DNA from 2 places in the Shewanella sp. FJAT-52076 genome. Region 1 is predicted to be linked to the other one. Evidence: predicted binding sites of a transcription regulator. Region 1 holds the regulator's gene; the other holds the start of a gene.

What was found. Region 1 encodes MetJ, which represses methionine synthesis genes. Its sites were predicted from a motif close to TAGACGTCTAGACGTCTA; they were not measured.
Region 2: metE (5-methyltetrahydropteroyltriglutamate--homocysteine S-methyltransferase) is a predicted target of MetJ. The motif match lies at 1,565-1,582, and genes of this name have one in related genera.

What each region holds. Positions count from the first base shown of each region.
Region 1 covers NZ_CP080415.1:3,725,900-3,731,350, reverse strand. Annotated here, with positions in the region: gene nrfD (NrfD/PsrC family molybdoenzyme membrane anchor subunit) at 1-895, shown strand, start outside; gene K0H79_RS16515 (conjugal transfer protein TraF) at 1,034-2,227, shown strand; gene K0H79_RS16510 (sulfite exporter TauE/SafE family protein) at 2,246-2,983, opposite strand; gene metJ (met regulon transcriptional regulator MetJ) at 3,048-3,362, opposite strand; gene metB (cystathionine gamma-synthase) at 3,577-4,737, shown strand; gene K0H79_RS16495 (bifunctional aspartate kinase/homoserine dehydrogenase II) at 4,751-5,451, shown strand, end outside.
Region 2 covers NZ_CP080415.1:3,132,275-3,137,725, reverse strand. Annotated here, with positions in the region: gene K0H79_RS13780 (HDOD domain-containing protein) at 1-497, shown strand, start outside; gene K0H79_RS13775 (LysR family transcriptional regulator) at 593-1,492, opposite strand; gene metE (5-methyltetrahydropteroyltriglutamate--homocysteine S-methyltransferase) at 1,657-3,927, shown strand; gene K0H79_RS13765 (dodecin) at 4,016-4,225, shown strand; gene queG (tRNA epoxyqueuosine(34) reductase QueG) at 4,222-5,379, opposite strand.

The DNA.
Region 1 (5,451 bases):
CGGTTTGTCGGCGGGCAGTTTGCTGATGGGGATTGGTCTGCGCTGGTATCGAGGCCAAATCCAGGGCAGCGGCCAGAGCCGTGGTGAAAGCGCCGTGCTCAAGGCCGCCGCCTTGATTGCGCCCATCGCCATATGCCTTGGGATGCTGTGTCTGGTGTTTGACCTGACCAAGCCGTTCCACTTCTGGCTGATCCTGATTAACTACAACTTAAGCTCGGTGATGTCGATTGGGGTGATAGCGCTTTTGGCTTACATTCCGCTGACCTTTGCCTATGCGCTGGTGGTGCTCAAAGATGAGCTGCCAAAGTGTGGCCTGGGCTTCCTCACCGGCCTTGCCGATAGCCTTGGTAAGCTTCGCGGCATGCTGGAAGGTGCGCTCTTTTTGCTGTCGCTGGTGGTGGGGGCCTATACCGGTTTCCTGATTTCTGCGATGAATGCCTATCCTATGCTCAATACCGCGGTGCTGCCTGCGCTGTTTTTGGTGTCTGGCTTATCGGCGGGAGCTGCGGCCAACAGTTTACTGGCAGTACTGATGTTTGGTGGCGATAAGCATGGCAGCCAGGCTTCGGGTGACCACTCTGGCGACCTTGAGCGGCAGCACGCCTTTGAACTTCCGGTGATGGGCATGGAAATGCTGTTCCTGTTTATGCTGTTTACTGCGCTGTATTTCAAAGGTGGCGCAGCGGCGGCGGCCCTGGCATCCCTCTCTGGCGGACTCTGGGCATCGGTGTTCTGGATTGGGGTAGTGGCTATCGGCTTTGGGGTGCCGCTGCTGATGCGCCTCAGCGGTAAACATGGTCGCAGCGCCATGGTAACTGCGGCCTGCGCCAGCCTGATTGGGGTGCTTGCACTGCGGCATTTCATCCTTTACGCCGGTCAATCTTATCTGTCTTGATTGCTCGAATCGATTAACCAAAAAAGCCCGCCAATGCGGGCTTTTTTTATGATGATATTTCAGCGCGTTGTTCCACGCTGAACTAAGCTTTTAAAAGATCGTTGCCGGGTCAAAAACAGAAAAATCAGGGAGAACAGGATGAAGATGAAACTCATCGCCGCCTCGTTGGGGATGATACTCTGTCCATACAGTTTTGCTGCCCAGGATGTATTTGAAGCCCGAAGTGACGCCCTGGGCGGCACGGGGGTGGCGTCGGCCAGTTTGGAGGCGGCCCCCTGGATGAACCCAGCACTCCTGTCTTTGCCCGGTTACACAGAAGGGGACTTTGGGCTGCTGATTCCTGTGCTTGGAGCCGAGGTCTCTGACCAGGACAATATGACCGATAAATTCGATACCCTCGAAGATAATTATGACGGCCTGGATGCGGCAATCGACGGAGGGGATGTGGATGCCATCGACAGCTTTCGCCAGGCCCTGCTGGGTGATTTACGGGGGCTGGATGGCAATACCGCTTATGCCTCTGCAGGCATAGGATTCAGTTTTGCCATGCCCACTAAGGGGATTAGTTGGGGTGTGTATTACCGCAGTTACCTCGATGGCATTGCCGTAGCGGACATCAGTGATGCCGACATCCAGCTTCTGGAAGCCCTGGACCCACAAGCGCCACCAGCGCTGGAGGATTTAACTTCTCAGGGACGGGTGATTGCCGGTGCCTCGTCTGAGCTGGCGCTTTCGGTCAGCTTGCCGTTATCCATCGTCAATATGCCCGTGACCGTGGGCCTGACCCCCAAACTGCAGCGGCTCGACAGTTTTAACTATGCCGTCAGTGCCAACAACTTCGATGCCGGTGATTTCGACAGCGACGACTATCGCAACGATGACACGGGCTTTAACCTGGATGCCGGTATTGCCTTGATGCCCATGGAAGGACTGACCCTGGGGCTGGTGGGCCGCAACCTGATTGAGCGTGAGCTGGATACCATAGAGTCTGAATGGGTTAGTGCAACTTTCCGGGTAGGCCCCATGGTCACCATTGGCGCCGCGTTTCAAAGCGGCAATTGGCAGCTGAGTTCAGATCTGGACTTGATGGACAACGAGAAATTTGTCGGTCTTGAGGGCACCAAATATTGGCGTTTGGGCGCTGAATGGCATGCACTGGACTGGTTGTCGCTGCGGGTGGGTTACCGTCAGGATCTCAATGATATGACGGCCGATCTCTATTCGTTCGGTACCGGCTTTCAGATAGGTTCAGGATTCAAGCTGGATCTGGCCGGTATGTGGGGAGATAAAGACACCCTGGGCGCTGTGCTGCAAAGCTCCTATCACTTTTAAAGCAGCACCGTCGCCGCATTAACTGGCCAGCAATACCACAAGTGACTTGGTCGCCAGCACCAGTGCACTGATTGAGCAAAGAACCAGGGTAGCGACTCTGGTTTTTTGTTTATCGATCCGCCCAAGGAGCCGACCCGCCACCCAGTAGCCGCAAAATACCGCGGGTAACAGTATGACTGACCATTGGAGCTGCGCCACAGTAACCAATCCGGCAAAGGCCAGGATACTCAAGGCTATCAATGAGCTGAAGATAAAAAATGCCGACAGGGCCGCGCGGAATTTATTGGGGTCTTTACCGGCCAGCAGAATCGCCATCGGTGGGCCGCCAATGGCGGCTATGGTGCCAAACACGCCGGACACAGTGCCGGCGATAAACAGGGTCAGGCGATTGATGGGAGCGCTGATTTTCATCAGACTCAGCATCACGGCCAGCGCCACAATCACGGCAATGGCGAGTCCCAGTATGGATTGTGGGGCCATCAGCAGCAGGCTGGCACCCAGAATGCCCCCAGGAATGCGTCCAAGCAGGGCATATTGCAGACCGGCAAACTCCAGAGCGCTGCGTTCCCTGAGCAAAGTGAGCAGGGCAATGGAGAAGCCCATCAGAATAACGGGCACGGGCACCAGCTCGGGTTCAACCAGATACAGCAGCGGGCTGGCAACCACGGCAAGACCAAAGCCAATCAGGCTTTGGATAAGGGCACCACTGAAGATAATCAGCAGGGCAAGGACCAGGGTGATGAGATCGGGAAACATCAAAAGCGACTCCAGAAACGACACAAGGACCCATTCGGGTCCTTGTGATATACAGCTGGGAGAGTTATTCCATGTCTTCCCATTCGATGCCCATCTCATCCATCAGTTTTTTCGCCTCTGATGGGATGGAGTCGGGTTTGTCCTTGGACAGATCATCGTCGTTTGGCAGTGGCTGGCCGGTGTAAGCATGCAAAAAAGCTTCACACAGCAGTTCACTGTTGGTGGCGTGACGAAGGTTGTTCACCTGGCGACGGGTACGTTCGTCAGTGAGGATCTTCAACACTTTTAAAGGAATAGACACGGTGATCTTTTTCACTTGCTCATTCTTTTTGCCGTGCTCAGCATAGGGGCTGATGTAATCGCCATTCCACTCAGTCATTGACTCACCTGTTTATTCCAAAATTCGCAGGAGATTTTAAACCCTTACAAACTACAGTCAAATTATTGCTGCGAAATCACCCTAAACATCAACAGATTTTCTTACGTTTAGACGTCTAAACGTCTTGATGCCTATTGACCTGTTGCCGGTGCTTAGGTAAATTTAGCCATCCAGACATCTTTATTTCCGTGCGGTAACCTCGGAGGAGTACAAAATGACACAGCGCAAAGCAGCCACCATAGCGGTGCGTCAGGGCATAGAGAGCGATACCCAGCACGGTGCCGTGGTTCCTCCCATCTATTTATCGACCAATTATTCCTTCGATGGCCACAAGAATCCGCGCAAATTCGACTACAGCCGCTCGGGTAATCCGACCCGCTGTATTCTGGGCGAGGCGTTGGCCGAGCTGGAACAGGGTGCGACTGGCGTTATAACGTGCACCGGCATGGCCGCCATTACCCTGGTGACCAGCCTGCTGGGGCCGGACGATCTCCTGGTCGTGCCCCACGATTGTTACGGTGGTAGCTATCGCCTCTTTACCAACCTCGCCAAAAAAGGGGCCTTTAAGCTGGCCGTGGTCGACCAGACCGACGATGCTGCGCTGGCGGCCGTGATTGCCCAAAAGCCGCGCATGGTATGGCTCGAAACCCCATCCAATCCGCTGCTGCGGGTGGTGGATATTCAGGCCATCAGTGCTGCCAGCCACAAAGTTGGTGCCCTGGTGGTGGTGGACAACACCTTCCTGTCGCCCATTTTGCAGCAGCCACTGCTTTTGGGCGCCGATATAGTGATTCACTCCACTACCAAGTACATCAATGGCCACAGCGATGTGGTGGGCGGCGCCGTGATTGCCAAAGATGCCGAACTGGGCGAGACCCTGCACTGGTGGTCCAACACCCTGGGCCTTACCGGCAGTGCCTTTGACAGTTATCTCACCCTGCGTGGTATCCGTACCCTGGGCGTACGGGTGCGCGAGCATCAATCCAATGCCCAGCGCATAGTGGAAGTACTGAAAAACAGCCCCCAGGTGAGCAAGGTGTATTACCCGGGCCTTGCGGACCACCCGGGCCATGAGATAGCCGCACGGCAACAAAAAGGCTTTGGCGCTATGCTGAGTTTTGAGCTGGTGGGGGGCGAAAAAGAAGTGGTGGCTTTCCTCGAAGCCTTACAGCACTTCAGTGTGGCCGAAAGCCTGGGCGGCGTTGAGTCGCTGGTTGCCGTGCCCGCTACTATGACCCACAGAGCCATGGTGCCGGAAGCCCGCGCCGAGGCCGGAATAAAAGACACCCTGCTGCGCCTGTCGGTGGGGATTGAAGATGCAGAAGATTTAGTGGCCGATATCCAAGCCGGCCTGGCTGCCGTAGCAGCCTGTTGAATAGGAGTCAGTGATGGCGCGTTGTCATTTGCATAAGTTTGGTGGCTCCAGTCTGGCCGATGCCGATTGTTACCGCCGCGTGGCCCATATCCTGTTGACCCAGGGCCACAGCGACGACCTGGTGGTGGTGTCCGCCGCCGGTAAAACCACCAACTTTTTGTATAAGCTGCTTTCGCTGCGTGATGCCAAAGCGCTGTGGCAGGAAGAATTGCAGGTGCTGATAAGCTATCAGCAAAACCTGATTGAACAGTTGCTGAGTGCCGAGCAGGCCCGCTATCTGCGAGAGCGTTTGTCCACCGATAAGGCGCAGCTGATCAGCCTCTTGTCACTGGAAACGCTCAACGACTATCAAACCAGCCATGTGGTGAGCTTTGGCGAGCGTTGGTCCGCCAGGCTGATGGCGGCGCTGTTGCGTGAATCCGGCGTAGCGGCAAGCCATGTGGATGCCTGCAGCATACTGGTGGCAGATGAAGGTGCCGTGCCCAATATTCGCGAGCAGGAGTCCCGCGAAAAAGTGGCCGCCATGCTGGCCGAACATGAAAACGAACGCATCGTAATCACTGGCTTTATCTGTGCCAACCCGGCCGGTGAAACCCTGCTGCTGGGCCGCAATGGGTCTGACTTTTCTGCGACCCTGATTGCCAGTCTGGCGGATATCGAACGGGTCACCATCTGGACCGATGTGGAAGGGGTGTTTAACGCCGACCCGAATAA
Region 2 (5,451 bases), 590 kb from region 1:
GTCTCAAGGATGCGCTTATCCGTTTGGGGCAGGTGAACATTTACCGCTACGCCTTTAGCTTTTATTTGAAAGAACGCCTCGATGAGCTGCCGCAGCCCTATAAAAAGTTGGTCCTGGGGTACTGGCGCCTGACAGAAAGCATTGCCGCATCGGCGGTGGATAGCCTCAAAGATCTGGTGAGCAACAATATTGACCCGGACGAGGTTCAGACTCTGGCGCTCTTCAGTGTGTTCGGGCAGATGATCGCACTGACAGCCTTTGCGTATCTCAATGCCGAATCGGACGAGTCATTCCCTCTGGGCATAATCAAGCAAATTATCGATACCCAACAGCAAACCCTGACGCTGGAAGCCTTTGACTCACTCGGCCTCGATGAAGAGCTCAAAGAAGAGTTTATGATTGCTCACAACCTGCGCCAAACCCGCAACCCCAACTCGGCCGGCCTGGTACTGCGCCGGGTGTTGTCGATGCGTGGCTTGCTGCTCAATCCGCTGTAATTTACTGAACTCTATAAAAAACGCCTGCAATAGCAGGCGTTTTTTATGCTTTCTAAATAACGGCTTGCAGCCGTCAAACTGGTGTTGCTATGGCATTACCGCGGCTGACGGGCCAGGCCTTCTGCTGCCACCAATTCAAGATAGCGCTGTATTTGGCGGGAATTGGCACTACCACGGCGATAGGCGCCAAATAAAGGACGTTTCAACCCTTCGGCGCCGAGGCGCAAGCTGCTGAGGCTGAGGCCCTGGGCTTCACTGATGGACCAACTGGGCAGGGCGGCAATACCATCCTGACAGGCGATGCGTTGAAACAGCACCGAAGTCAGGTCACAGCTCTTTTGCACACCGGGCTCAATGCCGGCAGGCTCCAAAAATAAGCGGAACAGGTCGAGGCGTTCCAATGGTACCGGATAGCTGATGATGGGTAAGCCTGCCAGATCCTTTGGCAGTACCTGGTGCTTGCTCGCCAGCGGATGTTCTTTGGCCACCACCAGGCGTACTTCAAAGTCGAACAGGTGCTGATAAGCCAGCTGATGTCCGGGGACGGGATCGGATGTCAGTACTATGTCCAGCTCTCCGGACTCCAGTGCGTTCAGCGAGTCGAACAGGTGACGGCTGGACAAGTCCAAATCCGCATCCGGATATTCAGCCCTGAAAGCCTCCATGACCGGCATCAGCCAGCGAAAGCAGCTGTGACACTCAATACCCACTTTCAACAGGTTGGCGTCGGTTTCCAGACCTTTCTTCAATACAAACTCGGTTTCCATCACCCGAGGCAGAATTTCTTCGGCCAGATTCAGCAGTCGGGCGCCTTCCTGAGTAAAAGACAGGGGTTTGCTTTTTCTCACGAACACGGGGGAGTTGATGCGGGTTTCCAGCTCTTTGATCTGATGAGACAACGCAGACTGGGTGACAAAGCGCTTTTTGGCCGCAGCTGCCAGGCTGCCACTTTCTTTCAGTGCCATCAGGGTTCGAAGGTGTCTTAGCTCTATCATCTCTACTCCACATGAAGTTTGTTCATGTTGCCCGTGAACGCAATTCGTTTGCTTGCCAGAAGACTACCACAATAAACTTCTAGACGTCCAGACGCCTATTAAAAATTGTTTAACAGGTGTTCCTCTTTGAAATGTGCTCATATTAAACCAAGAAGGTATACAATATGCAATTAAATAGTCTTGGCTTTCCACGGATAGGACGTCGCCGTGAGTTGAAGTTCGCCCTCGAGCAATACTGGCGTGGAGAGTTGTCCCAGAATGAGCTGCGCGCGCAGGCCAAGGCACTGCGTCAGGCCCACTGGCAGTGGCAGGCTGACGCCGGCGTGGAACGATTGCCAGTGGGGGACTTTGCCTACTACGATCAGGTGCTGACCCTGGCGGCAACCCTGAATGCGATTCCTCAACGCCACCGCGATAGCGACAAGGTCGACCTGGATACCCTGTTCCGGGTTGCCCGAGGCCGCGCGCCAAGCGGCAAAGCCGCCGCAGCGGCGGAAATGACCAAGTATTTCAACACCAACTATCACTATATAGTGCCCGAGCTTCACGCCGACCAAACCTTCTCCATCGCCTGGACCCAGCTATTTGATGAAGTCGAAGAAGTGAAAGCGCTGGGCTATGACCCCAAACCCTGCATTCTGGGCCCTGTGTCTTTCCTGTATTTGTCCAAAGCCTACGGCGGTGAGTTTGACAAATTAAGTCTGCTGCCTCAGCTGCTCGCCACCTATGCTGAGCTGCTGGCGCGTTTTGCCGCTCAGGGCGTGACCTGGATACAAATCGAAGAGCCTGTGCTGGCACTGGATCTGGACGAGAGCTGGCAAGCAGCCTTTGCCAGCGCGTATCAGGCCTTTACCTGCGTGTCGGTTAAGCTGCTGCTGACCACTTACTACGGCTCTGTGGCACACCATGCCGACATTATTCAGGCGCTGCCGGTGGCAGGTTTGCATCTGGACCTGGTGTCTGCCCCTGAGCAGCTGGAGGTCTTTCTGCCGAGACTTGCGCAGCAGCAGATACTGAGTCTCGGCCTTATCAATGGCCGAAATGTGTGGGCTGCGGATCTTGATTTGATTGCCGAGAGCATTGCGCCGGTTGCCAGAGATCTTGGCGAACGCCTGTGGCTTGCAACCTCTTGCTCGCTGCTGCACACACCGGTGGACCTCGATGTGGAAACCGCGCTTAAGCCTGAACTTAAACGCCAGCTCGCCTTTGCCAGACAGAAGCTGCTGGAGCTGAGAAGCCTCAATACCCTGCTGAGCTTACCCAATGGCGCAGACGCTGCTGCCATTGCCGCCGAGTGCGTGGCCCGCCGCGCTGAGCGTGCCCAGGCGGCCGATGCGGCAGTTGCCGCCAGGCTGGATGCACTCACCAATGCAGATTTTGAGCGTCAAAGCGCGTTCCCAGTGCGCCAGCAACAGCAGCAACAGCGGCTTAAATTGCCACTCTTGCCAACCACTACCATAGGCTCTTTCCCGCAGACTCCCGCCATTCGTGGCCTGCGTAACCGTTTCCGTAAAGGGGAAATCGGCGCCCTTGAGTACGATAACCAGCTCAAACAGGTGTGCCGCGATACCATCGACCGTCAGCTGAAACTCGGTATCGATGTGCTGGTACACGGTGAGGCCGAGCGTAACGACATGGTGGAATACTTTGGCGAGCAGCTCGACGGTGTCGGCTTTACCAAAAATGGCTGGGTGCAGAGTTATGGCAGTCGCTGCGTAAAACCGCCTTTGATTTACGGTGATGTGTCGCGTCCCAAACCTATGACACTCGACTGGGCCGAATACGCCCAGAGCCTCACCGACAAGCCGGTGAAAGGCATGTTGACCGGGCCTGTGACCATTCTGCATTGGTCTTTTGCCAGGGAAGATATCAGCCGCGAAACCATCTGTAAGCAGATTGCGCTGGCCATACGTGATGAAGTGGCGGATCTGGAGCGCTCAGGCATCGCCATTATCCAGATTGACGAGCCGGCCTTCCGTGAGGGATTGCCACTGCGCCGTGGTGACTGGCAGGCCTATCTCGACTGGGCGGTGGGCTCCTTTAAGCTGAGCGCGGCCTGCGTGCGGGATAACACCCAAATCCACACTCACATGTGCTACAGCGAGTTTAACGACACCATAGCTGCCATTGCCGCCATGGATGCCGATGTTATCACCATCGAGACCAGTCGCTCGGCCATGGAGCTGCTGGGTGCCTTTGAAGACTTTGAGTATCCAGCTGAAATTGGTCCGGGTGTGTACGATATCCACTCGCCCAACACGCCGGATGTTGAAGCCATGGCAGCGCTGATGGAAAGGGCTGCCAGGCGTATTCCGCTCCGGCAGCTGTGGGTAAATCCGGACTGTGGCCTTAAAACCCGTACCTGGGATGAGGTAGAGCTGGCCCTTCGTAACATGGTGGATGCCACCCGCGAGCTGCGTCGCCGCCTGGGCTGAGCCTTGCAGCTGAAATCAGCGACTATACTGAGGTAACAGTATCGGGGTAGCAGTTTAAGGCTGCATCCCCGCCCCAAGGAGGCTTGCCATGAATCATGTCTACAAGATAATTGAAATCACAGGTTCCTCTACCCTCAGCAGCGACGATGCCATTCGTAATGCGGTGGCTGCGGCGGCGCAGTCACTGCATCATTTACGTTGGTTTGAAGTAGTTGAAACCCGCGGTCACCTCGAAGCGGGCGTGATAGCCCACTGGCAGGTGACGGTGAAAATCGGTTTCACTCTGGATACGCCTTAGGCGTCTCTGGGCATGCCTTTTTCGATGGCGCGTATCAGCCGTGAGGTCTTGCGGCTGTCTTTTGAAAGGCCATTTTGCTGACGCTCGATGGCCCAGTGGATATGCTCTGCCACCATTTCATCGATTTCTTCATCTCTGAGCCTGGCGTTCAGGGCGCTCAGAATATCACTGCTTGCTGGGGCATTACCCAGCGCCACAGCAATGTTTCTCAGCCACCTTTTATGGCCAATGCGACGAATGGCGCTGCCTTCTGTCTGTCGTAAAAAGGTGGCTTCATCCCAGGCAAACAGGCTAAGCAATGCTGGCAACTTGAGTGGCTGGCGGATTTGAAAGTCGGCTTCATTGGAGAGCGGTGAGCCGCTGTTGACCGGGCAGGCAAGCTGGCAGTCATCACAGCCGTAGATGCGGTTACCCATTAACGGGCGGAATTCTTCCGGAATGGCGCCCTGCAGCTCGATGGTGAGATAAGAGATGCAGCGCCTGCCATCCACAATATAGGGCGCGACTATGGCGTCGGTTGGGCAACTTTTGATGCAGGCAACGCAGGTGTTGCAGTCTTCTGCGATGGGAATGTCGACGGGCAGCGGCAGGTTTACCAGCAGCTCACCCAAAAAGAACCAACTGCCCGCCTGATGATTGAGAATAAGTGAGTGCTTGCCGGTCCAGCCAAGGCCTGCTTTTTCGGCCAGAGGTCGCTCTAAAATGGGCGCCGAGTCGACAAAGGGGCGAAAGTTGGACGATGCAAAGCCTCGCTCGGCAAGCCAGGCATCGATTTGCTCGCCAAGTTTTTTCAGTCGGTTGCGGATCAGCTTGTGATAATCACGGCCACCGGCGTAACGGGATATGTAGCCAAGGTTTGGGTCGCGCAGGTTAGTGGCAAAGCCTGCATTCTCTGGCAGGTAATCCATACGTGCGGCAATCACTCTGATGGTGCCGGGGTGCAGCTCCTGCGGACGGGCACGCATCAGGCCATGGGATTCCATGTAAGCCATCTCACCGTGGTAGCCCTTGGCGAGCCACTCGAGGAATTTGGGTTCTTCGGCCGAAAGGTCGGTATCCGTAATCCCAAGTTCAGCAAAGCCGAGCGATTTGCCCCAGGCTTTGATTTGCCGGGCAAGGTCATTGAGTTGGGCATGGGATGGGGTTGAAGTCATTCGGGTAGGCCGCTGGTCAATCTCGGGCGGATAGTAGCAGTTTTTGTTTTGGGCGTCAGGCAAAGCTTTGCT